3 regions of the Pararhizobium sp. O133 genome follow, and region 1 is predicted to be linked to each of the others. Evidence: riboswitches for the same ligand, from Rfam matches in the RefSeq annotation. Region 1 holds a riboswitch; each other region holds the start of a gene.
The links. A riboswitch is a leader RNA that binds a small molecule or an ion and turns the genes downstream of it on or off. The one in region 1 is predicted to bind cobalamin.
Positions count from the first base shown of each region.

Region 2: it holds a riboswitch for cobalamin, as region 1 does, so the genes downstream of both, ACST81_RS18870 (aromatic ring-hydroxylating oxygenase subunit alpha) here and bluB (5,6-dimethylbenzimidazole synthase) in region 1, are expected to answer to the same signal.
Region 3: it holds a riboswitch for cobalamin, as region 1 does, so the genes downstream of both, ACST81_RS10390 (CbtB domain-containing protein) here and bluB (5,6-dimethylbenzimidazole synthase) in region 1, are expected to answer to the same signal.

Region 1 is NZ_CP196426.1:2,563,786-2,574,015, reverse strand. Features, by position in the region: gene ACST81_RS12290 (NADP-dependent malic enzyme) at 1-680, shown strand, start outside; gene ACST81_RS12285 (helix-turn-helix transcriptional regulator) at 847-1,584, shown strand; gene ACST81_RS12280 (IS1182 family transposase) at 1,776-3,146, opposite strand; gene ACST81_RS12275 (acyl-homoserine-lactone synthase) at 3,337-3,981, shown strand; gene ACST81_RS12270 (DUF2865 domain-containing protein) at 4,153-5,274, shown strand; gene bluB (5,6-dimethylbenzimidazole synthase) at 5,275-5,967, opposite strand; cobalamin riboswitch at 6,011-6,222, opposite strand; gene ACST81_RS12260 (SDR family oxidoreductase) at 6,265-7,086, opposite strand; gene ACST81_RS12255 (phytanoyl-CoA dioxygenase family protein) at 7,167-8,360, opposite strand; gene ACST81_RS12250 (LacI family DNA-binding transcriptional regulator) at 8,466-9,494, shown strand; gene ACST81_RS12245 (NYN domain-containing protein) at 9,851-10,230, opposite strand, start outside.
Region 2 is NZ_CP196426.1:3,895,562-3,905,791, forward strand. Features, by position in the region: gene ACST81_RS18865 (2Fe-2S iron-sulfur cluster-binding protein) at 1-585, opposite strand, end outside; gene ACST81_RS18870 (aromatic ring-hydroxylating oxygenase subunit alpha) at 587-1,831, opposite strand; cobalamin riboswitch at 1,949-2,145, opposite strand; gene ACST81_RS18875 (DUF6656 family protein) at 2,500-3,105, shown strand; gene ACST81_RS18880 (GGDEF domain-containing protein) at 3,382-4,443, opposite strand; gene ACST81_RS18885 (L-threonylcarbamoyladenylate synthase) at 4,654-5,640, shown strand; gene ACST81_RS18890 (FAD-binding oxidoreductase) at 5,900-7,324, shown strand; gene ACST81_RS18895 (DUF1217 domain-containing protein) at 7,332-9,674, opposite strand; gene ACST81_RS18900 (DUF6101 family protein) at 9,971-10,230, shown strand, end outside.
Region 3 is NZ_CP196426.1:2,155,801-2,166,030, reverse strand. Features, by position in the region: gene ACST81_RS10405 (GcvT family protein) at 1-560, opposite strand, end outside; gene ACST81_RS10400 (LysR family transcriptional regulator) at 827-1,675, shown strand; gene ACST81_RS10395 (bifunctional diguanylate cyclase/phosphodiesterase) at 1,696-3,462, opposite strand; cobalamin riboswitch at 3,730-3,994, shown strand; gene ACST81_RS10390 (CbtB domain-containing protein) at 4,042-4,218, shown strand; gene ACST81_RS10385 (CbtA family protein) at 4,410-5,189, shown strand; gene ACST81_RS10380 (ferric iron reductase) at 5,236-6,063, opposite strand; gene ACST81_RS10375 (glucoamylase family protein) at 6,206-7,495, opposite strand; gene ACST81_RS10370 (DUF1194 domain-containing protein) at 7,652-8,449, shown strand; gene ACST81_RS10365 (aromatic ring-hydroxylating oxygenase subunit alpha) at 8,621-9,820, shown strand; gene ACST81_RS10360 (IS1182 family transposase) at 9,921-10,230, shown strand, end outside.

The sequences.
Region 1 (10,230 bases):
TGCGAACCAACCAGACCGTCATCGGCGCGCTCGCCGTTCGGCGCGGTGAGGCCGATGCGCTGATCTGCGGTGTGGAAGGCCGCTACAGCCGTCACCTGCGCGATGTTTCCCAGATCATCGGCAAACGCGAGGGCGTTCTCGACTTCTCCGCCCTCAGCCTGCTGATCTCCCAGCGCGGCGCGACCTTCATGACCGACACTTATGTGACCTTCAATCCGAGCGCCGAAGAAGTTGCGGAAAAGACGATCATGGCGGCGCAGGAAATCCGCCGCTTCGGCATCACCCCGCGCGCCGCCCTTGTCTCGCATTCCAATTTCGGCTCGCGCGATTCCGAGAGCGCCACGAAGATGCGCAAGGCGATGCAGCTCGCCCGCGAACGGGAGCCGGATCTCGAAGCAGACGGCGAAATGCACGGGGATTCCGCCATTTCGGAAACCCTGCGCAAGCGCGTCATGCCAAACAGCACGCTGGCCGGCGAAGCCAATCTTCTGGTTTTCCCCAATCTCGATGCCGCCAACATCACGCTCGGCGTCGTCAAGACAATGACGGACAGCCTGCATGTCGGCCCGATCCTGCTTGGAGCGGCCCTGCCCGCGCACATCCTGTCGCCGTCGGTCACGTCGCGCGGCGTGGTCAACATGGCCGCGCTTGCGGTGGTCGAAGCGTCGTATCCAGCGTGACCGCCAATGTGGGCTGGATATCCTCCGGCTCACATTGAGTGAAAAGCGCTCAAAAATGCAATTATAGGTTTAATTTCCTATAAATATCCAGTTTACCGAAGATTGCGCTGGACAAAGACTGAAACCGTAATCATGCTGAAACCCATAGAATAACAGGGTATGCGGCATGGCGGACCAACAGGCGTTCTTTGACCTGCTGGACATTATGGAAAACGAGAAACTCGTTGAACCAACACAGTTTTTCGACCTGATGCGCGGCACTTTCAGCATTGCGAACTTGCTTTACCTCGACGCCGATGTGTTCGCGGCGGGTTTTGCAATCCACCGACTGCACCATACGCTCGGTGCCGGCAGCCTGCGCGCCTATATGGACGGCGGCTTCAGGCGGATCGATCCGGTTCTCAAAATGGCGATGGGCGGTGTGCGTCCTGTGGACTGGGCGACCGCCCGCAAGCTGCATCCCGACAGTGAGCCGTTGTTTGCCGCGGCCGCCGAACTCGGTCACGGGCTTGAAGGCGTGACGTTGCCGCTCCCGACGCCGACGCGGCGGATCGCCTTCCTTGCCATCCAGGCCGACATGAAGGCGGAAGACTGGCCGGCCTACAAGCGCTGCCACCTGCGCGATTTCCAGCTGCTCGCCAATCTCTTTCACGCTTCCCTTCTCGAAAACGACAACCGCATCCAGCTGTCGGACCATTGCACCAAGGCACTGACCCACCGCGAGACCGAGGTGCTCGGCTGGGCAGCCGCCGGCAAGAGCTATTGGGAGATCGGCACGATCCTCGGCATTTCCGAGCGCACCGTCCGCTTCTTCATGACCAATGCCCGCCGCAAGCTCAACGTCGTCTCCAACAGCCAGGCCGTCGCGCAGGCCGTCCGGCGCGACCTGATCTCGTCGCTTTGAGCCAGCCTTGCCGATCGTACTGATCGCTCCAGCCCCATTCCATCCCTCCTCCAGTGCGTCCTTACAGGACGCACTGGTTCAGACTGCTGACAAACCCGTCGATTTTTCTCGGCGGGTTTTCTTGTTTGTGGAGTGCGCGCTCAGGTAGTGTTTGTGCGGCCGGGTAGTGTTATCCGAAGCGGGCCATGGCCTTATCCCCAGGCGGGCTTTGAAGCCTTGGTCATTGCGGTTGCGATCTTTTTGATGTTCTGCGCGGCGGCGGCGAGAAGGCATTGCCATCTGACTTTGATCAGGCCGCGGAAGCGTGCATAACGATGGCCGTGAAGCTGTTTGGCGTCGGCAAAGGAGCGCTCGACCGTCTCCTTTCGCCGCTTGTAAATCGCCTTGCCCCAAGGCGTCTTGCGATGAGCGTCTGTTCGCTCGCGGGCATCTTGCCAGACATGGCGGGTGATGGTGCGCTCTGCTTTGGCGTTAGAGGTGCAGGAGGCAAGCAGCGGGCAGTCACGGCAGAGGGCGGGGTCGGAGCCGTAATGCTTGTAGCCGGTGCGGTCGGTGGTGGCATAGGTCAGCAACTGGCCCTGAGGGCAGCGATAGCCGTCCGTCTCGGGCTCGTAGACGAACTTCGACTTGCGCATCATCCCGGCCTTGGGCGGTGTCGGGTTGCGATAGCCGGTCACTCCGAGGATGTCTCTGTCCTCCAGTCCCTTGGCGATGCCCGACGTGGCATAGCCCGCGTCGAGCCCCACCGCACCGACGTTGAAGTCGAAGCGCGCGCGCTGCCGGTCGAGGCGTTCGAGGTAGACGATGCTGTCATGCACATTGGCAGGTGTCACATGGGTGTCGGTGATGATGGCATGGCGGCCATCCACCGTGCGATGATCCAAGTAAAAGAAGCCCTTGGGCTTGCCGTCGCGCACCATATAGCCGCTGTCCGAGTCGGTGCGGCTGACCTTGGTTTCCTTCACCATAGGCTCGCGCTCTTTTTCCTTCAACGGCTTCTGGCCATGGGCGGCGCGCTCCGCCTCGATTGCCCGGTCGAGATCGGTCCAGTAGTCGGCGCGTGACTTGGCAATCATCTCCAAGTCGTACTTGCCCTTGTTGGCATTGGCCTTCAGATGCGTCGAATCCGTGTACAGCACCGTGCCATCGACCAGGCCGTGCCGGATCGCCTGCTCGACGATCGCATCGAAGATATCCTGCGCCACGTCGGTATCCTTGAAGCGACGGCGGCGGTTCTGCGACAGCGTCGAGGCATCAAAGACCGGGTCGGTCAGCTTCATCCGCAAGAACCACCGATAGGCGACGTTGACTTCGATCTCGCGCACCAACTGCCGCTCCGAGCGTATCCCGAACAGGTAGCCGATGAACAGCGCCTTGAACATGCAGGTCGGATCGAGGGCCGGCCGGCCGTTGTCGGCGCAGTAGTGCCCGGCAACGCGGTCATGGATGAAGGAGAAGTCGATCACCGCATCGATCTTGCGAACCAGATGATCCTTTGGCACCAGCTCATCGAGCGTCACCATCTCGAGAGCCGTCTGTTCGGGAGCAGGTTTCTTCAACATGTCCCACTGAATCACAAACCCCTGGCTGTGGCCAGAGGTTTGTCAGCAGTCTGCTCCAGTGCGTCCTTACAGGACGCACTGGTTTTCGTAGCATGCCGGCGTGCATTCCAAACCTGTCACTACCGACAGTTTTGCCGTCCGCCGTTTCCTGACAGCATTTGCTCCTGGCTTTCGATCACAGGAGCAAACGATGATCAGGATTTTGAACGCCCACGCCGCCCGGCGGCACCCGGCTGAACTCGACGCCATGTTCAAGCTGCGCAAGCAAGTTTTCCACGACCTGCTGAAATGGGACGTCTCCGTCCGCGACGATTGGGAGATCGACCATTATGACGATGCCAACCCGATCTATGTGCTTTCCCATTCCGACGAAACCGGGCGGCTCCGCGGCGCTCTGCGGTTGTTGCCGACGCTCGGCCCCAATATGCTCGACGACACCTTCCCGATCCTGCTCGGCGACTCACCTGAAATTCGCAGCGCCTCGGTCTGGGAATCCAGCCGCTTCTGCATCGATCCGATGATTTCCCAGGATCGCGGGTCCAATCAGGTAACGATCGCAGCTGCAGAACTGATGTGCGGCGTCGGCGAGCTTGGCTTGGCCTCCGGCCTCAGCCATATCGTCACCGTCACCGACGTCTTTCTGGAGCGGATGTTCCGGCGCATGGGCTGCCCCGGCGAGCGGATCGGCGATCCCCATCGCCTCGGCTCTGTCCATGCCGTCGCCGTCGCCTGGGAGGTGACCACCGATCTGCTCGACACGATGAAAGCGGTGGCGGAAATCGGCGGGCCGGTGCTTGAGTGGCCGATGTCGCTCGATATGGCACGGGCAGCATAAAGCGGGCAACAGAACCTGAAGCGGAGAGCGGCCATCGCGGCTCTCACGCCACATTTCCAAAGTTTTCCGCCCGCCCGTTAACGCTCACCGATGGTCGTCATTGCACCGTTTTCGAATGAGGCTATGATGTGAACGACGATCCATTGCAGCCGTCATGAACCCGCGGCGCGCATGGCAAAAAGCAAAAAACGTTCATCCAGGCGAGAGAGAACAGTGGTCTTCCGTTCGGTTCGCTTCGCAGCGCTGCTTGCGCCGCTTCTGATGGTCATGACGACCACCGCCGATGCCTCGGCCGTGTGCGAGCGGCTGAATGCGCGCCTATCGAGCCTGCCGAAAATCATCGCCTCTAACGCCAATCTGCGCGACTATACCGGCGCCATCTCCCGCCAGAACCTCGACCTGCGTAAGGCGCGCGGTGAGCGCCGGCGGCTGGGATGCAGCCTCCACAGCAGTATCATCATCGTCGGCGACCCGAAGGAGGAGGCCTGCGAAAACCTCAGCACCGACATTTCGCAGATGGAGATGAACCTCCAGACGCTGAAGGCGCGGCGCGAGTATCTCGTCTCGGGCGGCGACAGCGAAATCAGCCGCCGCCGCATCATGGCCGCCCTCGATGTCAACGGCTGCGCCGACGAGCAGGAGGAAATCCTGAAGACCGCGGCCGAAGAGCCGGAAACCCACCGCAATATCCTCAGCGACCTGCCGCCGATCAGCGAGGGCTTCGCCACGATGCGGGGCGGCAGCGGTTTCCCGGATATTTCCGGGCTTTCGGGAGATTATGAGGGCAGCCTTCGCACCCTCTGTGTGCGAACCTGCGATGGCGCCTTCTTCCCGATTTCGTCCAATGCAGGCCCGGCCGATTTCCAGCGCGATGCCGAAACCTGCCAGCGGCGTTGCCCGGGCGCGGAGACGTCGCTCTACTACCATGCACTGGCCACCGAGGAGACAGACCAGATGGTCTCCGCCGCGACCGGCGAACCCTATGCCGACCTGCCGACAGCCTTTGCCTACAAGACCCGGGACCTGAGCCAGCCCGGCCAGTGCGGTTGCACGCCGGCCGGTCAGATAGCGACAAACCAGAGCACGCCGGATGACGGCAGCGGCATCGTCATCATCACGACGCGCAAGCCGCCGGAAAAGCAGATCCCGAAAAGCATGGTCGTCGATCGCCCCTATGACCCGGCCAACAGCAAGGTTCGGGTGGTCGGCCCAAGCTTCCTGCCCTCGCAGGAAAGCGCGATCGACCTGCGACATCCGACCGGCCCCGGCTACCAGCCGCAGCAGACCAACTGATCACTCGCCGGGTCGAACACCCCAGGCATCGTTGAACACGAGTTCGTCCAACGGCAGGCGCTGGCGCCAGCCTTTGACGGCCAGTTCCGGCTCCGAATAGAGCGTATCGACATAACCGAGGCACAGCCAGGCAATGATCTCGATATGCTCCGGAATGCCAAGCACGGCCTTGATATCCCGCTCATGGAAGATGCTGACCCAGCCGACGCCGACGCCTTCGGCGCGGGCGGCAAGCCACAGGTTCTGCACGGCGCAGACCGTTGAGAAGGCATCCATGCGCGGATTGTGGGTGCGGCCGAGAACGACCTTGCCGGCGCGGGTTGGGTCGCAGGTCACGCAGATGCTGACCGGCGCCTTGCGAATGCCTTCGAGCTTCAGCGAACGATAGGTGTCTCGCGCGGCGCCCTCGAACATCAACGCCGCTTCCTCGTTGGCACGCTGGAAGGCCCGAAACACCTCGGAGCGTTTCTCCTCGTCGCGCACGACAATGAAATTCCAGGGCTGCATGAAGCCGACCGAAGGCGCGCTATGGGCGGCGGCCAGCAATCGCGTGATCAATTCGTCTGGAACAGGTTTTGGCAGAAACTGGTCGCGAACGTCACGGCGGGTTTCGATGGCGCGGTAGACGGCGGCGCGCTCGTCCGATGAAAATGCGTCCGCCTTTACAAGGCGGTCTTGTGGTTCAGCCAGCATCGTTCGATCCCCAACAATGCGCAACCTCCCGCCGTCCGCGCGGGGCAGTCTATCTCACCAGGCCGGTCTTCTGACTGCGGATCACCCGACCTTGCCGCCTTCCCAAATCCATTGAGGATTCAGTGGCAGGAACCTGAAAATATTCAAGGTTCCCCAATACAAGGTCGTCCCCATCACAGCGTTGGGCACGTTCCGGATTTTCACCGGATTCCCGATTCTCCCGCTTTCGCGGGCACCTGACGCCTCAGATATGCCCATAGCGGGCCGCCGAATGCAAGGCGGTCCGCTCATGCGATATCACATGGCCGCTTCCGGATGCGGCGAACCGTCATAGGCGCCCCAGATCGACTGGTCGAAGCAGATCACCGAACCGGTCATCAGCCCGGACTCATCCGACGACAGATAGGCGCAGGCGCGCGCCACTTCAGCCGGGTCGACAAGACGGCCGAACGGCTGGCTCGCGGCCGCCTTTTCCAGCCAGTCGCTGGCAGCGCCGTGAAATTCCCGCTGGATGCGGTCCTCGCCTTCCGACGCCATCCAGCCGATGTTGAGGCCGTTGACACGGATGCGGTTGCGAAGCACGGCATAGGCCGTGTTCTTGGTCAGGGTCTCCAGCGCCCCCTTGGAGGCACAATAGGCGGAGATGAACGGCTGGCCGGCCTTGGCCGACATCGAACCGATATTGACGATCGTGCCCTCGATCTTCTCGCGACGCATGACCTTGATCGCTTCCTGCATCAGGAAGAACGGTGCGCGGACGTTGACGGCAAACATGCGGTCGAACAGTTCCGGGCTGGTATCGAGGATCGTGCCACGATCGGTGATCGCGGCCGCGTTCACCAGCGCATCGACGCGGCCGAACTCCCTGTCGCAGGTGGCGACCACCTTGGCCGCATCGGCGACCTCGCCGAGATCAGCCTGCACATAAACAACGCGTGTACCGGTCGCCTTGCCGATCTCGGCGGCCTTGGCCTCGCCCTTTGCGGCATTCCGGCCGCAGATCACGATGCCGGCTGCCCCCCGCTCGGCAAACAGCGATGCGATCGTTGCCCCGAGCCCCTGCGTCCCCCCGGTAACGATGGCAATCTTGCCGTCAAGCCGGCCATGATCCTTGCTCATTTCATTCCTCCATTGGTCATGACGCACAAAACGTCCGCCCGGTTGCCGGCGGAAGCGTGACATACAATTTGTGTTCGAGATCAGCTCAACTTCTTCTCGGATTGAGCCGCCAGTGCCACGTTGAAAGCCGCGGCGTCCCAGTCCGCGGCCAGCGCTTCATGCATCAGCTGTGCCTGTGTCTTCGGCGCCAGCCCGCCGAGCGGCGGATCGCGGTCGAGATTGGTCGGGAAGGAATAACCTTCCGCGCAGGAGGCGATGGCGCAGGCGGCCTCGGCCTGCGTCAGGCGTCCATCGGCCAGCATGGCCTTCAGCGCCGGGTAGAGCGTTCCGCTCATCCGTTCGCGATTGACGGTCTCCATCGCCCGGCCGAAGGCCGAGGAAACCTGAAGGAGATTGGCGACACGCTTGATGTTTTCCGAGCGATTGGTGCCGGCGGCGTGATAGAGCGCCGGATTGAAAAACACCAGATCGCCCTTCGACAGCGGCAGTTGGACGTGATGGCGATCGAAATAATCGCGGAACTCCTGGCGCTTCAGCGCAAGATAGCCGGGCACATAGGTCTGGCTGTAGGGCAGGAACAATGTCGGCCCGCTTTCCAGAGGCATGTCACAATGGGCGACCGCCCCCTGCAGCGTCAAAACCGGGGACAGCCGGTGCACATGTGCCGGGAATTGTTCGATCACCGCCGAACTCTGGAAGCCGAGATGGTAGTCGCGGTGCGCCGACTGGGCCGCACCACCCGGATTGACCCGATTGACCTGAGCCGTCATCTGGTAGCTCGGGCCGAGCCAGGCTTCGCTGACCAGCGCGATCAGCGCATTGCCGTAATAGGCGGCGAAATTCTCCGGATCCTTGAGGCAATGCTTTTCCAGCGAGTTCCAGATACGATCATTGGCGCCTGGCTTGGCAAAATGATCGCCGCCGCCGCTGTTCGTCCGATGCTTCTCGTTGATGATCTCGTCGAAGATGGCGCTTGCCGCGTCGATCACGGACGTATCGGTGAAAGCCTGTTTGAGCACGACAATGCCGGGACCGGTGGCAAAGGCCTCGCAGATTTCGGCGAGCACGGCACGGCGGCCTTCCGTCGTCGCTGCAGCCTTCAGCACACTCGCACCGTCATAGACCAGCACGTTCTTCTCGACCGCTGCCGCATGCGGATAGTCGCTCAATTGCGTCGTGCGCTCAACCTCAGCGCGGAAGTCGTCGAGATCGCAGGCCGCCTCGGTCAGCCAGACACGATCGGAACGCAGTTTCAGCGGATTGTCGGATTTCATGCCGTTTTCCTCCCGGCGAGTGATGTTTGATGGATGAACTATACCCGCCGGAAAAAGCTGATATAGAGCAGAAACACATCAAAAACACATCAGAAAGGCTCTTGCATGGCGCACGAATTTCTGGTCAAGGACATCGCGTTCCAGGCTGGCCTCAGCATCGCGACCGTCGACCGCGTGCTGAACGGCCGCGACGGCGTCCGCAAGCAGACAGAACTGCGGGTCCATGCCGCCATCCGCGAATTGGAAAACCAGCAGGCTGGCATCGAAATCCAGGGCCGGAAGTTCGGTATCGACGTGATCATGGAAGCGCCGGACCGGTTCACCGATACGGTGCGCGCCGCCTTCGAGAGCGAGAACGCCACATTCATGCCAACGGTGTTTCGCTGCCGATTTCATTTCGCCGAGTCGATGCGGCCGCAGGAGATCGTCCAGCGCCTCGATCGCATTCGCCTGCGCGGCACCGACGGCATCGTGCTGAAGGCGCCTGACGTGCCGGATATCGGTGCCGCCGTCGCGCGGGCTGAACAGGCAGGCATCACCGTCGTGACACTGGTGACCGACCTGCCAAACGCGCCGCGCACCGCCTATGCCGGCGCCGACAACCGGGCCGCCGGTGAAACGGCCGCCTATCTGATCGGCGAGCGCTTTGCCGGACAGCAAGCAACTGTGCTCGTTACCCTGTCAAGCAGCCGTTTCAGGGGCGAGGAGGAACGTGAGATCGGCTTTCGCCGCACATTGCGCGAACGGTATCCGTCGATCGCAATCGTCGAGATCAGCGAAGGCCTTGGCCGTGATGCGGCAACCGGCGCGCTTGCCGCCGAGGCGCTCGCGGCCAATCCTGCGATCAACGCGGTCTATTCGATCGGCGGCGGCAACCGGGCGGTGCTTGCAGCCTTCGCGGCAGCGGGGTTTTCCTGCGCAATCTTTGTCGCGCATGACCTCGACGCCGCCAATCTCGACCTGCTCATGTCACGTCGGATTCACTACGTGCTGCACCATGACTTGAAGAAGGATGTCCGCGCCGCTTTCCGGGCGATCATGGGCCGACGCAATGCGCTTTCCATTCCGGGCATGCCGTCGCTCTCGGCGGTCGAAGTCATCACGCCCTACAACATCCCAAGCCAAGCAGGTTAAGACGGTCAGCCGCCTGTTCGGTCGGCATGACCTTGTCCGCGTCCTGCTCGACGTCGAAGACCATCTGGACACGGTTGCGGCTGCGCGGTTTGGCAAGATGGCGGATCAGCGCCACCTTGTGGTCACAACCAGGCTTTATGCTTTTGCAATGGTCATAGGGATTTCATTCGGCGTCGGCGCTGGAGCGGTCATAGGAACCGCGTTAGGCAATACTCCAGTGGGGATTGCCATGGGCATAGCTATTGGCGCGGCCTGCGGCTGGGCGGTTTCAACGCGAGATCGGTTTTGAGCCACGCGGCTGCCGTGTTCCCTGCTCAAGCGCGAGTTTCATTTAAACAGGCTGGTTTAGGCAAGCCTCAGGCGGAAAGGATAGCAACCTTTCGCCTGATGCGCACGAAATCGCCCGCCTCGCGCGTTTCGAGTTCCAAGGCAGGCTCCTTTCGGAGCGCCTTCTTGAGGGTCGCTGCGCCATATGTCTTCAATTGAAAACCGGGTTTTACCACCCGCAAAGCCGCCCCCAACTTGCCGAGAAAGACCCATCCATCCGTCACCTCTCCGTCGAGCGTGCGAATAGCTTTTTGAACAAGCGGCAACAGGGGTGGCGTCGTGGGAACGACAGCCTTTTTTACAGGAACTGGGTTGGCGGAAGGTTTCGCCGCCTTTTCCGGCTGGCCGATGACATGGAAGATGTCGCAGCTCTGTCGAAACGATAGCGAGGCCTTTTCACCGCCGATAC
Region 2 (10,230 bases), 1.3 Mb from region 1:
CGCATGGGTCTCGACGATGAAGCCGAGGTTCATCTTCGGCATGTTGCGTGCGATGTTTTCAAGCTCCTCGCGAAACAGGAGGTCGTCCGGCTGACGGGCGCAGGAGAGGAACGTAACGTCCGTCTGCGGCGCGCAATCGGCCATCCAGCGGGTCATCGACATCATCGGCGTGATGCCGGAACCGGCCGAGATGAACAGGTATTTCTCACCCGGGTGGCGCACGAAGGAGAAATCACCGAGCGGCCCGAAGGCCTTCAGCTTCATGCCCGGCTTCAGGTGATCGAACATCCAGCGCGTGCCGATGCTCGCCGCCTGTGCCTTGACGGTGACGGCAATCGAGAACGGACGCGAGGGCGTCGAGGACAGCGTGTAGGTGCGCATGACCGGATCGTCCGGCGTGACCGGCAGTTCGAGCGTGACGAACTGGCCCGGCAGATATCGAAACCAGCTATCCCTGTCGGCCTTGAAGCCGAAGGTCATCACATCCGGCGCCTCATGGGTGACGGAAATGCATTCCAGGAGCTGTTGCCGGTCGTTGAAGGGTTGCAGTTCGTCGAAGTGCCGGAAAGATGAAGCTATCGTCATGTCAGGCAACCCGAACCAGAGGGGTGGAGGCTCCGTGCAGGCGGTCAGCCAAGAAATTGGTGTACCATTCGACGAACTGCATCACGCCGCCCTCATGTTCCGGCGAATAGGGTCCGGGCTGATAGGCGGGCGAACGGATACCAAAAGCGTTTTCCTCGACGATCTGGCGATCCTGGTCGTTGGTCTCGGTCCAGACATGCGTCAGTTCCTCGAGATTGTAGTCGACGCCTTCGACCGCATCCTTGTGCACCAGCCACTTTGTCGTGACCTGGGTCAGTTCCGGCCCGAGCGGCAGGACGCGGAAGGTGATGGCGTGGTCCCCCAGAACATGGTTCCAGGTCGAGGGATAATGGAACAACAGGAGCGTACCGATATTGCTCTGGCTGACATCGTCGGACAGCTGGCGCTTGACGGCGCGTTTTCCCGACATCGTGTAGCTTTCGGCTTCCTGGATCAGCGGCATGCGGGCGACGCGGAACTGTCCGCTCCTGTCCATCTTGAATTCGCTCGGCAGGCCGGATGCCTCGCACTTTGCCCAATGCTCGGCGATGACCGGATCATCCTTGGCGCCCTGCACGCCAGTGGCCGTCGGGGCTTCCGGATAGGTGCGGCAAAGCTCCGGATGGTTGGCGGCGCAATGATAGCATTCGCGGTTGTTTTCCCAGACGAGCTTCCAGTTGCCCTTCTCGATGATCGTGCTTTCGAAGGCGACCTTGGTGTCCTTCAGATTGTGCGGCGTGACATAGGAGGAAACCATGTCGCGAACCGGCTGGAAGTCCATCGCGGCGTCGGCCAGGCAGATGAAGATGTAGCCGCCGATGGTTTCGCAATGGATCGGCTTCAGACCATGCTGGTTCTTGTCGAAATCCTCGCCCATCTGGCGGGCAAAGAGCAATTTGCCGTCGAGTTCGTAGGTCCACTGGTGATAGGGACAGACAAGCTTGGCGGACGATCCCTTACTCCCGGCGCACACCCGCGAGCCGCGATGGCGGCAGGAATTGTGCAGCGCCCGGACGGTGCCGGTGCGATCGCGGACGATGACGACCGGATATTCGCCGACCTGGACGGTGAAATAATTGCCGGCCTTCGGGATTTCGCAATCATGGCCGATAAACAGCCAGTCCTTGTACCAGATCTCTTCCATATCGAGCTTGAAGAGGCCCGGATCGGTGTAGAATGCCTGTTCCAGGCTATGCCCGGCGCGCCGGGTCTTCAATTTGCGGAGAACTTCGCTGCGGAGATCCATGATCTGTTCCTTGTGCTCGCCACGTTTCACGAGTTGCCGCGCACAGGAAGGAACCACCCGCGCCGGGAAAGCGCGTGGTTTCGTGGTTCATCTTCCGGCTGCCCGCCGCAACCAAAACATCAATGTCTTCACAAGGCTGGTTTCCGGGCTCTGGAGCCGTCCTTTCGGACTATCCCGGCGCCTTCCCGGATTTCTCCAGTGGCCTTTTGCCGAGGTTTCGCTCCACCACCGTTGCGGGGGCAGCGCCGGATTTTGACCGGCTTCCCAATTCTCCGCCTTCCCATCGAGGCGACACCTTGAGTGTCTTTATCTAGCCCTATCTTAAAGCCGGGCAGGCGTCGATTAGCGACATCCAATTCCAGAATGACGACAATGTTCATGCTGCCGTAAAAACGTGCGGAACCGTATATTTTATAAGCAAAAACAACAGAATTATCTAGAATTTCAGCAGACGCCGCGTTTTCAGCCAGCGGACCGAACCGGTCACGGAGCGACCGTCTCTTTACGACATTTCTCGACGCGTGAAATCGTGTCGCAACGCAAGCGCCGCACCATGATGGGCGGTTAACGTCCGGAAAGATTACGTTAACCTCGACGCTGTAATTTTCCCGATGGAGAGTTTTCGCCCCGGCCTGCTCAGCAAGCCGCTGTGATTCTGGTGCTGGCCCATGTCAAACCTGAAATATTTCGACGCTGCCGCCGTCAAGAAACCGGTTCAATCGCCGAAGGCCGCGATCTATACCGAGTTTCTGCGCACAGGACGCATCAACCGGCACAAGGACAATTGGGACGCGACCAAAAGGCGGTACCTGACCCATGATGAGGTAGCCGCCCGCACCGGCAAGAAGCTCGAAACGGCGGGAACCGTGACGCACGAGCGGATCAACGGCTTCCACCAGTCCATCCAGTTTCCGAAGATGCTGTTTCACCGCACGCTCGCAGGCAGCCCGCATCTCGGCTATTGCCATGTCACGGCGGCACGCACGAAATTCGCCAAGTTCGACGATGTGCGCTGGTCCTTCTATATCGCCAACTTCTTTTCCGACATCGGCGACGACGAGCGCTTCTTCGACAAGATCAAGATGGGCTATTCGCGGATGTACTTCGCCGTGGCGACAGAGATGGACGCCGAGGCGGGCAAGCTCAGCATCAACCGGGCCATCCACCAGAATGGCCTTCTGTTCCGCACCCGCGATCCGAAGGAAGCGCTGAAGAACGTCTTGATGCTCGGCGCACGCAACGAACAACTGCGGCGCATCATCAGCAGCCTCTAGAGCATCGTTCCCTTAATACGATTCATTCTGTTGGCTCAAAACGGCCGATCCACAAGAAGGATGGCGCAGAGCGATGCGACATCCATCGGTCCAGCCATCCGCCGCAGTGGGCGGCCGTTTTCAGCCAACCCGAAGGGCTGGATGAATTTTGGCCACGACCGGCGGTGGCCGTCTCAACCGCGGCTTCTGCTGCGCTTTTCGCCAGCCGCCTTGGTTCTGGCCAAAATTCCTTCCAGCAGAATGGGGCGTATTAAGGGAACGATGCTCTAGCCGCGCCTATTTCTTGTAGATCAGCCAATCCCTGCCGACCGGCGCCTCGTCCTCGACACCGTGAACGGCCGTGTGGTCACCGCCCTTCGCCTGCGCCCGGGCCATTGCCTTTTCAGCGAGATTGACAAGGGCGAAGGCGTTGCCGGCACTATCAGCCGTGCAGACTCCGACGGAGAGCGTGCCGTTGCCAAGACTTCGGCCGGTTTTCGGATGTTTGAACTCGGTGCCGCGAAGGCTGGCGCGCAGCAGCGAGAGCAGCCGGACGATCTCACCCTGATCGCTTGTGTTGAGCAGGAAGCCGAAACGAACGCCGTCGAGACGCACGGCCAGTCCGCTGGACGGAAATGCCTGCTGGATCACGCCGCCGATATGGCGGGCCAGGTGTTCGGGCAGCGCCGCGATCTGCTGGCCGGACAGGCGCGGACCGGGGTCGAGCTCGGCAATGGCGATGCCGCAGGCAAGCGGCCGCTCCAGTTCGCTATAGACGCGCGCGAGCGCCTTGTTGAAAGAGCGGCGGTTACCGAGGCCTGTTGCCGCATCGGTGAATTTCGTCGCCTCGAAATCCGCAAGCTCCTTCTGGATGCCGGCGATGACGGTCGATTGCGTGATGACGCTCTGTTCCAGCTCCGCATTCTGCGAAACCTGGCGTTCGGTCGCCTGCTGCAGGGCGCGGATGGAATTTTTCAGCACCGACTGGCCGGCCTCGTCCGTGTCGCCAAGGGCTTTCGAGGCCTCGCCGATGATGCGGCCGTAATCGCTGAGCGAGGTCTTTTCCCGCGTCAGCAGGGTCATGAAATTGCTCATCTCGTCCCGCACCATGGTGGTCGAGCGGGCAAGGACGCTGGCTTCGTGATGATGCGGAAGATATTTGCGGCCAAGCTCGTCCAGCGCAGCCTGGGATTTGTATTTCCCCAGCGCGATGAAGTCCCGCACCAGCTCCGGATTGGCACCGGCATAGGCTTCGTAGACAAGTTCGTAATTCCGGGGAACCGCGTCTATGCCCATCTGGTGCATGGCCGTTGCGATACGCAGCGCAAGGTCATTCGGCATGGATTTCTTCTGGGCCATTCTCGCTCCGGGTTCACGCGGGGTTTACATGGGTTAACACGGGGCACTTTCCGTTGTTCTAACCGGAACCCTCGGATTTTAGGCAATGGCCGTCCATTGGCGGACGAAGCCGCGAATGCCCTTGGCAAGGCCGCGCCAAGAGCTGTAAAGGAGACGTCAGCGCGCCGGGCCGGCGAGACTTGCAGGTCCGCGCCGACCCTTGGAAAGCGCATGGCCCTGATCATCGATACACGCACCGAACCGGACCGCGCCCTGGCGCTGGCCTGCGAAACGCTCGAGGCTGGCCTGCCGGTCGCGATCCCCACGGAAACGGTCTATGGGCTGGCAGCTGACGCGACCAATCCCGATGCCATCGGCCGCATCTATGAAATGAAGGGCCGCCCTCGCTTCAATCCGCTGATCTGCCACGTCGCCGATTTCGCCATGGCCGAACGGCACGTCACCTTCGATCCGATCTCACGCCGGCTCGCGGAGGCCTTCTGGCCCGGTCCGCTGACGCTGATCCTGCCGCTCAAGGGCGAAAGCGCCGTGCATTCGCTCGCCTCCGCCGGGCTCGATACGCTGGGCGTGCGCATGCCCGACGGCTTTTCGCGCGCCGTCATTGCCCGTTTCGGCCGACCGCTGGCAGCACCCAGCGCCAATACGTCCGGCAAGATCAGCCCGACCAGCGCCGCCCATGTCGAAGCAGACCTCGGCGACAAGCTCGCTCTGATCCTCGATGACGGACCGGCCGATATCGGGCTGGAATCGACGATCGTGAAGGTGGAGGGCGACGAGATCCGCCTGCTGCGGCCGGGCGGCCTCGATGTCGCCGATATCGAGAGGCTGACCGGCAGGACCGTCTTGCGCGCCGAAACCGCGGGCGCCGCGATCGAGGCTCCCGGCATGCTGGCGTCGCACTATGCGCCGGGTGCGGCCGTGCGGCTCGATGCCACCGACGTCCAGCCGGGCGAGGCGCTGATCCGGTTCGGCGGCAAGCCGCTGCCGGGCGAGGACAAGGCCGCGCTGGTGCTTGATCTGAGCCCGGCAAGTGACCTGCGCGAAGCCGCCGCCAATCTCTTTGCCTATATGAAACAGGCCGACGCCTCGAGCGCCGGGACCATCGCCTTTGGGGCAATCCCGAACGAAGGCCTGGGCGAAGCCATCCTCGACCGGCTCGAACGGGCCGCCGCGCCAAGGGATGGGGAAGCCCCGTGAACGCGCTACACACTCTATCGTCCCCTCTCCCCGCCTGCGGCAAAGACCCCCTCTGGCCTGTCGGCCATCTCCCCCACAAGGGGGGAGAGACCCAGCCGCCGACCCTCGTTTCAGATGATGGACAGAGCGGCAGGTTAAGCCCCTCCCCCTTGTGGGGAGGGGTTGGGGAGGGGTCTTTCCCATATGCGATGGTCTCCCCGCGCGCGGGGAGAAGGGACAAGCGGCAAGCCCCACCGCCTCACCAATGGAACGCTCATCTATGATCTCTCCCGAACTCATCGAAAGCTTCGCTGAAATCGTCGGCCCGGCCAACGCCCTGACAAGCCCGGGCGACATCGCACCCTATCTCGTGGAAACGCGAGGCCTCTACAAGGGAACGAGCCCGCTCGTGCTGAGACCCGGCAGCGTCGAGGAAGTCTCCGCCATCATGAAGCTCGCGACCGTGACCGGAACTTCGATCGTGCCGCAGGGCGGCAATACCGGGCATGTGGCCGGAGGGATTCCCCGTACGGGCGAAAACGACGTGGTGCTGTCGCTGGAACGGCTGAACCGCATCCGCGACATCGATCCCGTCGGCAATGTCATCGTCGCCGATGCCGGCTGTATCCTCGCTGATATCCAGACGGCGGCCGAGGCCCATAACCGGCTGTTTCCGCTCTCGCTCGGCTCGGAGGGCTCCTGTCGGATCGGCGGCAATCTCTCCACCAATGCCGGCGGCACCGCGGTGCTGGCCTATGGCAATATGCGGCAACTGTGCCTCGGTCTCGAAGTCGTGCTGCCGACCGGTGAAGTGTGGGACGGGCTGCGGCGGTTGAAGAAGGACAATACCGGTTACGACCTGCGCGACCTGTTCATTGGTGCCGAGGGCACGCTCGGGGTCATCACCGGCGCCGTGTTGAAACTGTTTCCGCAGCCGCTCGGCCATCAGGTCGCCTTTGCAGGATTGAGGAGCGTCGCCGATGCACTGGCTTTGTTCGACAAAGCGTCAAGCCTCTGCGGCCCGGCACTGACCGGTTTCGAACTCATGCCGCGCCTTGGCGTCGAGTTCACCGCGAAGCACATTCCCGGCGTCCGCGATCCGATGGAAACGACGCATGCCTGGTACGCGCTCATCGACATTTCCACTTCCGATTCGGCCGAAAGCGCGGAACGAATGATGCAGGCGCTGCTGGAAGCGGAAATCGCCAGCGGGCTGGTCGAAAACGCGGTGATCGCGACCAACGAGGCGCAGCGCAAGAGCCTCTGGCACATGCGCGAAAGCATGTCGCCGGCGCAGAAGCCGGAAGGCGGGTCGATCAAGCATGACGTCTCCGTGCCGGTATCCAGCATTCCCGCCTTCATGGCGGAGGCTGACGCGGCGGTGATGGCAGCCATTCCCGGCGCCCGCATCTGCTCCTTCGGGCATATGGGCGACGGCAATATTCACTACAATATCTCGCAGCCCATCGGCGCCGACAAGGACGCTTTCATCGCCCGCTGGCGCGAGATGAATGCGATCGTCCACGGTATCGTGCTGCGCTACAACGGTTCGATCTCGGCAGAGCATGGCATCGGCCAGTTGAAGCGCGACGAACTCGCCGAAGTGCGCGCACCGATCGAGATCGACCTGATGCAGCGGATCAAGCACGCCTTCGACCCCGCCGGGATCATGAATCCCGACAAGGTGCTGAAGGCTAAAGGGTGATAAACAATTAGCCGCCGAGGCGCAGTTGCGACAGACTCATCAGCGTATCGGCGCTGATGCCGCCGCGACCGCTGTTCGACAGGATCAATTCCGCGCCGGAAACATCGACATTGTTTTCAATGTCATAGAGCGCGGTAAACCGCTGCAGCAGCTTTTCCAGTTTTTCCGGATCGTGCAGGTCCTCGATCTCGAGTACCCTGTTGATATAGGCGTACTGGATGTCGACATCGGCGCTCGACATCTCCTCGGGGATGCTGAAGGTCGTCTGGATGACCTGCAACAGCGCGCTGTCTGCGAGAAGATCGTAGGCGGTGTTGACGCCTTCTGCCATGCGGCGGAAATAAAGCGCCAGCCGCACGCCGGCATTGTCCTCGCCCTTTTCCTCTTCCAGTGTCTGATTGAGATAGAGGTTTTCCGTTTCCAGCAAGCCGCGCCGGGTCTGGATACCCTGCGTCGGCCTGGCGAGATTGCCCTCGCTGTCGAAATTGTAGGCGGAGACGATCTGCTTGTAGACGTCCGTGTTCGGCTCGGTGTTGATGAAGCTCTTGGGATCGGTGAAATCGGATTCGAACATCTGGCGCAGATAGTCCGTCGTCACCTCTTCCGGATCGAGACCTGCGGCAACGACGATGAAATCGACCAGGCGTTGGTTGGAGAGTAGACCGTCGAGCGTTTTGATCTTCTCGATCTCGGCGCTGTAATATTTCGACTCTTCCGTCGCCTTGGTCTTGTCGTCTTCCGTACCGAACCGGCTTTTCTCGATGACATAGGACTTGGCGGTGTTGAGGATTTCCGATTCCGACTGGGCCAGCATCGGCGTGCCCAGCGTTCCATCGGTCTTGAAATTGAAGGCCTTGACGAGTTCGACGTAACGCTCGTCCTTCAGCGTATAGACATAGCTCTTGGGATCGGTGAGATCGCTCGTCAGAACCTTTCTCAGCTTGCGCGCAGAATCGCCTTCGTTTTCCAGGCCCACGGCCGTCAGCGCCAGCTTCATGATCTTGGTGTCGGACAGGAGACCGTCGACATCGGAGACCAGGCTGATCAACGTTTTGTAGGACGTGATCAGCGCCTCGTCGGCCGCCTCGTCGGCATCGTCATAGCGGGCTATCCACAGGGCATCGGTTTGGGTCGTCTGGGCCGCCGTCTGCGCGTTGCCCGCGGTCACCGTTCCGTCTGTCTGGAAATTGAACGCCGCCGCCAATTGCCTATAGACGGCGTTGTATTCCCCGCCCTGCGTATTGGCGTAGCTGGTGGGGTCGCTCAGATCGCTGGTGACGATGTTTTCGAATGTCGACGTCAGGAAACCCGATGGCAGGCCATAGGCGATGCGCAGATAGGCGAACATCCGGCTGTTACCGGTGATATCGCTGACATTGTCCACCGTCGTAATCGTCGAATCGTAATAAAGCTTGTTCAACTGCGCGGCCGAAGAGGACAGGCGCGGCTGCTGGAAGACATAGGCTTCGTTGGTCGATGCTTTCTGCGCATCCGACATCGCCTTGTCGCCGCTGGCCAGCGTGCCGTCATCCTGGAAATTGAAGGCGGCGGCAAGCGGCGTGTAGTCCGGCGCATTGTTGATCTGCACCTGATACTGCGCGATCAGCTTGCGGGCGGCGCTGGTGCTGTCGGCAAGCTCCGCCGGCGTGGCGTTATTCTGGACGGAGGTGATCTTGTCCTGCAGACCCTGGAGATACGCTGCCGCCTTGACGTTCACATAGCTGCCGGAGTCGCTGACGTCGCTGGTGACCACGCCCTTGAAGTGAGCATAGTCCATATATTTCGGATCGAAGCCGAAGGCGGTCAGGACGTAATTCTTAAGCTTCTCGTTCTGCCAGAGCTGGTCGACATTGGTGACGGTGTCCATCACTGCGTTAAAATAGACCGAGTCCGATTTGACCGCATCGTCCTGGTTGGTGATGGTCTGGTTGTAGAGTCCGATCAGCGCGTCTTCCTGTGCGTCGCTTTGGACCACTTCCGTCGATTGCGAGAAACTGAAGGCCATCGCGAAATTGCGATAGCGTTCGTCCGTCAGCATGTTGGCGTAGCTGCTGTCGTCGCTGAGGTCGCTTTCCAGCACCTTGCGCATGAAAGCCGTGGCATAGGTCATGTCTTCCAGGCCGTGGGCTTTCATGGCGTAAGCGTAAAGCCGGTAGTCGCCGAGGAAGTCGTCGATCGACGTAACCTTGCCGATATTGTCCTTGTAATACTGGCTTTCGCGGGCAACCAGCACCTGTTCGGAGGTGCGCTGCAGGCTCGTCTTCATGTCGCGGGTAATGAGATTATAGTCGATATAGGTGGAAACCATTGCCGCTCTGCCGATCGCCTGAAACTGTTGACGGAACGCCATCCGAACGGACGCAATTCCGCACCCTGCGGTCATAACCTCGGCCAAGATGGACGGTCTGCCTTGCGCGTGGCTTTTCCCGCAAGCCGCCCCGACATGTGCGAAATGCCATAGATTTTTTTCACATTTGAGAAACCCTGCCGCGTTGGCCTTTGCTAACCATCAGGAAATGCAAAGTTTTTTAACTGCGATTTTTAAGTCGTCTCAAACGGGAGCCGCCTATCTTGAGGTCACAGAGGACGAAAAGTCCCGAAGAGAAGACCGGGAACCGGCTCTCAAGGAAAACAAGGGCGATTGAAATGCTGAAGACACTTTCTCAACCGGCTTGGGTCGAAACCACGCTGCGACTGGATCCGAAACGCTTCCCCCAGCAGGCAAGCTACAGCTTGCACGGACAGCCGAGCAATGTCACCATCAGTCTGGACGAGCGCGGCGCCGTCATGCGCAAGGTTCTGCCGTCCAGCGGATTGCCCCTGTCGATCGCCCTGCCCGCCCGCGCCTTCAAGGGTGTCGCGGCCCGTGCCATCGACCACGGAGACGGAGAAGTGACCGTGACGCT
Region 3 (10,230 bases), 410 kb from region 1:
CACTCCTCGTTTTCCCGGCGGGCGCCGGTGGCGGGACAGAAGCGGAAGATTTTCGCACCCATGTCGCGCGCGCCCTTCGCCAGCGCCTGCGTCAACTGCGCCGGATCGATATCGCCGTCATAGGGATCGTAAAGCGCGCCGGTGAGGCCATGGGTTTCGAGAAACGGATACTTCGACTTGATCTGGTCGGGCGACAGGATGTCCAGATCCATGCCCTGGTAGCGCCCCATGCCGACGACGCGCTTGAATTCCTGCAGCCGTTCCTTCGAATGGCCGAGCCGGACGGAACCGGTGACATGATAGTTCATCGGATAATCGACGAGATCACCCAACTCACGATAGAGCGACGCCGAATAGCGCTGCATGTTCATGATCGACCAGGACGACGAAAACGTCGGCACATTGCCGGCCGCATGCCAGGTGGAACCCGCCGTCAGCTCGTTCTTTTCCAGAAGCACGCAGTCGGTCCACCCGGCCTTGGCCAGATGGTAGAGGCAGGACGCCCCGACCGCTCCTCCCCCGATGATCACCACGCGCGCATGAGACGGCAAATTCGACATGTCTGTTCCCTTGTTTGGGGAAGAGTTTTGGCAATGATGCGGACCAGCATCAAGCGCACGGATTTTGCTTTATTGATCGAAAAATTCGATTAGATTGCGAATGGAACAAGACCCCTCCCCAACCCTCCCCACAAGGGGGAGGGAGTTTTCAGAACAAGATTTCGCTTTTGAGTTCCTGATGCTCGAAGATGCGGCATTCTCGATAAGCTCCCTCCCCCTTGTGGGGAGGGTTGGGGAGGGGTCTTCGTGAGAAGTCGGGAGACATCATGCAGATCGACCTTATCGAAACCTTCCTCGACCTGATGGAAACCCGCAGCTTCAACCGGACGGCGGAACGGTTGAACATCACCCAGTCGACCGTGTCCCACCGCGTCAAGGCGCTCGAAGCCCAGTTCAATCGCAAGCTCTTTACCCGCAACAAGGGCGGCACGGCGCCGACGGCGTCGGGACTGCGTTTCCTTGATCACGCCAAGGCGCTGCAGCACCAGTGGCACGAGGCGACAAGGGCGGTGGAAAATGCCGGCGCCTATGAGCGCTCGATGCGGCTCGGCATCCAGCACGATCTCGCCGAAGCCTTCGCCGGCCGCTGGCTGTCGGCGATAAGAGCCGACCTTCCGGCAACCTCGATCTATATGGAAGCCGATTATTCCATCCAGATGAACCGGGACCTTGCCGCCGGCGATCTCGATCTCGCCATTCTTTACACGCCGCATTACCTGCCCGATCTGCATTACGAGCGGATCGGCGAACTCACCTATATGTTGGTCAGCACCAGTGCCCGCGCCGTCGCTGAATTGAGGCCCGAGATCTATATCCAGGCCGTCTATTCGCCGGCCTTCGATCGGGCACACCGGCTGGCGCTGCCGCATCTGTCGGCCGCCCCTCTGGCGTCCGGGCAGAACATCGCCATCACCGGCCTGTTGAAGACGCTCGGCGGCGCGGCCTATCTCAGCCGCGATACGGCGCGGCAACTCGTTGAGGAAGGCAGCGCCTTTCCGGTCGAGGACGCGCCGCCGATCGCCCAGGCAATCTATGCCGCAACCAGCATCCGCACCCGCCACGCCCACCAGCATCGTCGGATCATCGCCGTGATGGAGGAATTGTTGGCATCGTGATTACCGCGATCCCATAGGCTTCAGGGATGTTCGACAAAAGCTTCCGCCTGCGTTTCGGCAAGACGCGCCAGAATGTCGCCGGCCGATACCGGATAGGCGATGGCACAACCCTGAAGGACATCGCAGCCAAGCCGGGTCAGAAGTTTAGCATGTTCCAGCGTCTCCACGCCCTCCGCCACGACCTCGATGTTAAGCGCCTTGGCGATCTCGACGATGGATCGCAGCAGGCGCTTCTGTTCGCGCGACGTGGTGATCGGCATGACCAGTTGCCGATCGATCTTCAGCCGGCTCGGCTTCAGCTTCATCAGCCCGATGATCGAGGCATGGCCGGAACCGAAATCGTCGATCTCGATGTCGATGCCCAGTTCCTTCAACGCCGCGACATTGGAAAAGACGCTGTCCTCGGTGTCATCGAGGAAAATCGTTTCCAAAAGCTCGAAGGCGAGCGTGCCCGGCTCGACCTCAAGCTGGTGCAACTCGTCGATCAACAGTGGATCCGACAAACGCGCCGCCGAAACGTTCACCGCGATCCGCGGCACGCGCACGCCCTGGCGCAGCCAGGATTTCCGGTCTTTCAGTGCTGCTTTCAAGATCGCGGCATCGAGATCGTCGAGCATGCCGAGGGAGGAGGCGACACCGAGAAACTCCCCCGGCAGCAGCAATCCCCGTTTGGGATGGTTCCAGCGCGCCAAAACTTCCACGCCGACAATACGGCGGCTGCGCGCATCGACCTGCGCCTGGTAATAGGGAATGAACTCGCCCTTCTCCAGCCCGCGCGCGAATTGCTTGGCGAGCCGCCGCTCGTTGTTGAGCTGAGCCTTCATCTGCGTCGAGAAGATTTCCACCCTGCCCCGGCCGAGCTTCTTGGCGCGGTGAAGCGCGATATCGGCCTCGGCCAGCAGTTCGGTGACATTGCGGCCATGGGCTGACGCAAGCCCGATCGATGCACTGATGCGCAGCACCTCGTCCTTGTGCCAGACGGATTGCTTCAATTGCTGCGCCAGCCGCTCGGCAACCGTTTTGAGGTCGTCGATCGAACTGAAATTGGAAATCAGCGCCGCGAACTCATCGCCCCCCATGCGAGCGACGAACGCGCTCTTCGGCAAGGCGGCCACAATTCGGCTTGCCGCCGATTTCAAGACGTCGTCACCGACCGAATGGCCGGCCGTATCGTTGACCTGCTTGAATCGGTCGAGGCCGATATGAAGGATCGCCAGTTTCTCGACCGCCTGATCATTCGAAAGCTCGACCAGGCGGCGGTCGAAGAAGCGGCGATTTGGAAGCCCGGTCAGGTAGTCGTGCTGGGCCGCATGTTCGATCCGCTGGGTGCTTGCCTCCAGTTCCACGGCCCGCGTTTCGGCAATCGCCTTCTGCCGCTGCAATTCCCTGTTCAGGAGGACGTCCGCGGTCACATCCCATTCGGCGCCGAGAAAGGTGATATTGCCGTCTTCCTCGAAGCAATGCGCACGCGAGCGGAGGTAGCGGATCTCGCCGCTCGGCAGGATGATGCGATATTCCGATTGATAGGCACCCTTCGTGGCGATTGCCTTGTCGAAATCGGCTTGCGCATGCTCAAGATCGTCCGGGTGGATCGCTTGCGTCCATACTTCGCCCTTGACGTGCTTCTCTTCGCGGCCGGTTCCGTAAAGCCGGTGCATTTGCAGATCCCAGACCACTTCGTTCGCCTGGGTGTCATGCTCCCAGACACCGATCTGGGATGCGTCGAGCGCCAGTCCCAACCGACGAAGAATATTCTGGAATTCCTGTTCGGACCTCACCGCTTTCATGGTCTTCTCTAAGAGTGATTCATCGCGTACAGGCGTGCGGGCCATTCTGCATCAAGGTTCCTAATGAACTATTGTTCCGCCGCACGCGAAATGTAAACGGCAATACAATCAACCATTCATTGTTATTTCAAGGCAGGTTTGTCCAATATCTCTTCATGGAGCCGAGATATATACGGCAACGGACAGACGAAGCTGCATCAAAGCTTGCCCTTCAAAGCGGCATGCCGCGTCGCAGCCTCGAATTGACATCGACGGGGGGACGTCATAATCATCGTCGGATCAATTGGTTCCCTGGGGGCGAGGCGCTTTCGGGGAGTAAATGGGAACGTGAAGGGTGGACCCATTCTGGGCATCTCTATCATGGCCGACCCCGCGACTGTAGAGCGGTCAGAGTTTGTCATGCCGGACATCCGGCAAAAGCCACTGCGGCGGCGGACTTCAAGTCCGTACCTTGGGAAGGCGAGACAGGCTCCTTGGTGCGAAAGTACCTGACGCCGCGAGCCAGGAAACCTGCCGGTTGATAAGGGGCACGGTGCCCAATTGGTGGGAGAAATCCCACGCGCCATCACGGAGGTTGTCATGGCTAAGACTAATGTTTCGAATGTAACGCTCTCCCTCAACGACCGCATCACGACCGGCATTCTTGCGCTGCTGATCGGCAGTTTCCTTGTTTTCGGCGCCGGCCTGGCCAATTCCGCCGTGCTGCACGATACCGCGCACGACGTCCGTCATTCCTATGGCTTTCCTTGCCATTGATCGCCTGAAAGGCGACCCGCCTTTCTCAGCCATCCAACATGAAGCAATGCCTGGTTTCGATGAAAACCGGGCGGCGGTGATCTATGCGTCCGTGCTTCGGCACCGGGCGATTTTTGCCGTGGGGATTTCAAGCATGCAAAGCGTGAACGCGGTCGAAAGCAGCTGTTCCGCTTGAACCTGGGGATATCGATATGGTTATTAAAACAATTCTGGCCGCGCTGGTGGCTGGACTGATTGCGGGTGTCTTCATGACCGCTGCGCAGGAACTTCGGGTGACCCCGCTGATCCTGCATGCCGAGGAATATGAAGGCAAGGAACCGGCCGCCGGGCAACCGGCAACCGAGCAACCCGCCACCGAACAGCAGCATTCGCATCTGAAGCAGCAATCTCCCGTGGACTATGTCCTGTCCGCTCTCTCGCCGATCACGCCTGCCTACGCGCATGAAGAGGGTGAACACGAGGAAGGCGGCATCATGTTCGGCATGAGCCGATTTTCGGGAACGCTGCTCGCCAATCTCGTGGCGGGCTCGGGCTTTGGCCTGCTTCTGGCTGGTGTCAGCCTCGTCATCGGCTATCCCATCACGTTGCGCAACGGAGCGCTCTGGGGCGCCTGCGGCTGGCTTGCCGTCCACCTGCTCCCTGCCCTCGGCCTGCCGCCGGAATTGCCGGGCTTCCCGGCCGCCGACCTGCAGGACCGGCAAATCTGGTGGGTGGCAACGATCCTGTTTTCTGGCGCCGGCCTCTATCTGATCGTCCTGCGCGGTGAATTCGTCGCCAAGGCGGCCGGCCTGCTGCTGCTGATCGCTCCGCATCTTTATGGAGCGCCGCAGCCAGTGGACATTTCGAGCGCGGTCCCGGCCGTTCTCGGCGCGGAATTCGCCGTGGCTGCGCTTGCGACGACACTGGCCTTCTGGATCGTGCTGGGCGTCGTCTCCGGCTTCATCAACGACCGGTTTCTGAAATCGGCCTGACAGTCATCGCGTGCCGCCCGCAAAGCTGGCGCGGCGCGCGAAATGGTCAAGGACTGCCTGCGCGGGCGAGATGATCGCGCAGGCGGCTCCTCTGCACGGTCGAATCGAGAAGCACGCAGACATCGCAAAAGTTGCCGCCCTGCGTACGATAGAACAGGCAACAGCCGCTTCTCAGGCGAAATATTCGCTCCACCGGAACACCATCCCGCTCCGCTTCGATCTGTTCATAATGCAATTCACTGGAGAGCAACGGCGATCCCGGAAGCTTGACGATGGCAAGCGCCGAAGCGATCGCGCCCTCCTCGTCTCCATCAGCGGAGCCGATCTCCAGGAAAGCCCCGGTAATCCCGTCAGCCGCCAACCGCCATTGTGCCGCCGCCGACAGGCCGGTGCGCGCCTGCAGCGCTTCCACCACGGGCATCAGGCTTTTGACGAAGCTGTCGTGGAAATCGTTGGCGCTTGCGCCGGTCAAAAATGAACTGAACCGGAAATGAAAGCGTCTTACGTGCCCTGCAGAAGCTTGAGCGGGAAGATCATAGCTCTCGAAGCGAACCGCAAGATGCTGCGGATCGAGATCGGCAACAAGACCGGTCTTCAGATGGATCGCCCCGGCGGCAATGCTCAGGTGATGGCAATAAAAGGCCATCAGATGGGCGCCCCGCGTGCGCTCGTCCATGCCGGCGGCAAAGCGATTCTGGTAGTCGAGACAGTCCGCAAGCCAGACGCTATCCGCGCGCCAGGCCTCGAATACCGACAGACACCCTTCGCCATCACCAAGCGACGCCGAAACCTGCGGAAAGGTCTCCGCCTGCCAGGCCATCGCTCTTTCGGCATCCAGCGCAGAGGAACTGCCTGTATATCGGGTGTCGTTCAAGGGCAGCCGCCTGATTGTCTCCTACAGCGCCACGCGTCAAATATGACGCGCAAAGGTCGCCGTAACACTTTAAATATACTGCAAATTTTTTCCTTAAATCGATTCCGATTTCACGAATTATGCAGCAGGCTGCCCGTTTACCTCAAAGCCAGCCGCCCGAAAAGCCCGCCCGCTTCAGGCCACGGCGGATGACCGGCGATTCCCGCAGCATGTCCCAGATGAGACCGGTACGGTGATTTTCGATCATCATCACGAGAATGCCCTGGTCGAGCCCGACGGTGCGATTGTTCAGCCAGCCTTCCGCCGTCTTGCCGGGAACGCTTGGATTGAAACTGCCGAGGAAGCGGCCATTTTCCAAAACGCCGGGATAGGCCGACACAATATTCCGTGTTGCCGACATCGCCGCTTTTGGCTCGAACGGCAGGCAGGCGAGCGGTGCCCACGGCGCCACCGTTCCGTCGTCCGGCCCTTGCGGCGCACCACGCGCGGCGTAACCGGAAAAGGCCTGATGGCGACCATCCTGCAGCCGGCGCGGCCGGGGCGGACCATCGCAAGAGGTCAGGCCCCACATATCGGAACCGTATCCGACGAAATCGCCTGGGTTTTCCGATGCGTAATCCCGCTGAACAGCGATCGCCCGGCGCGTGTTTTCGAAATAGTCCATATCCTCGCTGGCGACAGCAGCATCCTGGATACCGCGGAAATCGATCCAGGCATGCGAAAACAAATGGATGAACAGTGGCCCGGCATATAGGAACGGCTTGCCCTTCACGGTCGTCCAGTCGCACTGGCGTAAAAAGGCATCGTAGCTTTCCTTGCCGATCGGATAGGATGGAGATGCCAGCGCCAGCACGTAGAGGATGATCGCTTCGCTGTAGCCTTCCCAGCGGAACGGCAAAAAGCCGGTTCGCGGCTTCCAGCCGAGCCAGAGCGCTTCCTTGCCATCGAGTGCCCAGGCCCAGTTGGCGCGCGCATAAAGCATCGCTGCCAGTGACCGGATTTCGGCCTCGACCGGATTTTCCTTTGTGAAATAGGCAGCCCCGGTCAATACGCCAGCCAAAAGCAGAGCACTGTCGATCAGCGAAAGTTCGCTGCGCCATGTCCGCCGCCCGGTCTCCATGTCGAGGAAATGGTAGTAGAGGCCCTTGTAGCCCGTGGCGTCCTTATCCCGGTTCTGCGGGCTTTCGGCGAAGAAGCGGAACGTCGCGAGCGTGCGCGTCGCCGCATCCTCCCGGCTCATCCATCCCCGCTCGACGCCGATGGGATAGGCGGACAGGCCGAAACCGGTCGCGGCGATACTCGATGGTGAGCCCGGCAGCGAGGTGTCGGCGATCAGACCGTTCTGAGGGTTGACGAACTCAAGGAAATAACTGAACGCCGCCTGCTGGAACCGATCAACAAAAACCGCATCAGTATCATTTTTCAGAAGCATTGCGCCGGTCACTCCGTCAGTCTTTCATTACAAGATAGACATAAGGTGAAAAAAATCACCGTTTATTGAACGTCACGGGAGCCGAACAGGTCTTCCCAACAACGAGTTGTGGTACATTTTGTTTCATACGATCGGCAGCGGTGATTGGATGACACGATGATCACGACACTTGCCATACTCCTTAGCCTTTCCGGCGGCATTGCCGCGACGCCTGCTGCCAGCGACAACCAGGTCGATGTTGCTCTCGTTCTGGCAGTAGATATGTCAGGCTCCATGGATATCGAGGAGGCGCAGGTCCAACGGTTGGGATATGTTGAAGCGCTACGTCATCCAGACTTCATCAATGCAGTCAAGGGCGGCCTCACCGGGCGCATCACGATCAGCTATTTCGAATGGGCCGGCAGCGTCAACGAGACCTCGGTGGTCGACTGGCACCTGATCGAGGACGCCGACGATGCCGGCGTCTTTGCCGATCAGCTGGCCTCGCGCCCGGTCTTCACCCGCCGCGGCACCTCGATTTCCAACGCGATCTTCTTTGGCTCGAAACTTCTGGCCGCCAACCCCTACCAGGGCATGCGGCGCGTGATCGACGTGTCCGGCGACGGACCGAACAATCTCGGGCCACCGGTCGATCCGGCGCGAAACACCGCTGTTGCCGATGGCATCATCATCAACGGCCTCGCCATCCTCATCCGCCCGTCCGGCAGCGCGGTTGCGCTCGATCGCTACTATGCCGACTGTGTCATCGGCGGTCCCGGCTCCTTCGTACTGCCGGTTCACAAGCCGGAAGACTTCTCGGTCGCCATCCGCCAGAAACTGGTGATGGAGGTCAGCCGCCGGCAACAGATGAAGCGGGTCATTCCCGCCCAGGCGACACCGGCGTCGGATTGCATGATCGGCGAAAAGCTGCGTCCCGGCTTCCTCGACCGGGTCTATCCCGAACTGGAAAAATAGCTTTTGGGGCACCCAAGTGTATCGCTGCATCGGAGCCTGCGGCGCGAATCCTTGCCAATGAAACACAGCTGAATCCATATTTTCTAGTTGGCGGCGCTTCCTCAACCTATTCCATTTTATAGGAAAATGTGATTGTATTGAATGAACGTTCAGCAAAATATGGGGAGCTTCATGAACGAAATGACCCGCAACATCAGCATTCCCAATGACTGGGATCGTCGAGGCCTGCCAGGCTGGTGCTATCACAGCGACGCCCTGCTCGAGCTTGAAAAGCAACATGTTTTCCGCGAGCACTGGCAGATTGCCTGTCATGTTTCGGATGTTCCCGAACCCGGCAATTACATCACCATGGACGTCGTCGGCGAGCGCGCGCTGATCCTGCGCGGCCAGGACGGCGAACTGCGCGGTTTTCACAATATCTGCCGCCATCGCGGTTCACGGCTTGTCACCGACGACAGGGGAAGCTGCCGCAATGCGCTGGTCTGTCCGTTTCACGGCTGGGTCTACAATCTCGACGGCACGTTGCGTGGCGCGGCCCGCCCCCGCTCTTTCCCTCCGCTCGACAAGCAGGAGTTCGGCCTCGTGGCGCTCGATCTGGAAGTCTGGATGGGCTTCGTCTTCATCCGCTTCGCACCCGGACCACAGCCGTCTGTCGCGGACCTGATGCAGCCGTTCGCCGCCGAACTCGGTGAATATCGGATCGATGACATGCTGCCTGCCGGACATATCTGGACACAGCCCTCGCCGGTGAACTGGAAGTCCGTGCGCGATGTCGACAATGAAGGCTATCACGTCGCGATGGCGCATCCGGCGCTTCAGGATCTCTACGGCTCGACCTATTACGACGAACCCTTCGTCGACGGCCTCTGCCGGTCGTTCGCGACCTACAATCCGCATGCCGGACGCCGCTGGAGCGTGCGTAATTATGTCAAGATCGCGCCCGAGGCGACGCATCTGCCGGAGCGCCTGCGCAAGGCCTGGATCTATTATGGCATCTTTGCCAATGCGGTGATCGCGGTGACGCCCGAGGCCGTGCAGTTCTACCAGGAGTTTCCGCTTTCGACCGGTGAGACGGTGCTGCGCGGCGGCATATACCGCTATCGCGACGAGACGCGCGAACAACGCGCCGCCCGCTACCTAGCCCACCGGATCGACCGGGATACGCAGGCCGAGGACGTTCAACTAACCATCTGGTCGAACGAATCCATGACGTCAAAGACGTTCAATGGCTTTTACCTGTCCGACCTCGAATATGGCGTTCGCACCCATCACGACCACCTGCGCGCCATCCTGCCGGTGATGAACCTTGCTGAAGCGCCGGACGAACGGGACATGAATGCGCTGAATGATCGTCTGCGCGCCCTCCCCTGACACCACAACACAGAGGACAAAAAGAGAGGGCCGGCAAAACCGGCCCTCAGACTGCTGACAAACCTCTGGCCACAGCCAGGGGTTTGTGATTCAGTGGGACATGTTGAAGAAACCTGCTCCCGAACAGACGGCTCTCGAGATGGTGACGCTCGATGGGCTGGTTCCAAAGGATCATCTGCTTCGCAAGATCGATGCGGTGATCGACTTCTCCTTCATCCATGACCGCGTTGCCGGGCACTACTGCGCCGACAACGGCCGGCCGGCCCTCGATCCGACCTGCATGTTCAAGGCGCTGTTCATCGGCTACCTGTTCGGGATACGCTCGGAGCGGCAGTTGGTGCGCGAGATCGAAGTCAACGTCGCCTATCGGTGGTTCTTGCGGATGAAGCTGACCGACCCGGTCTTTGATG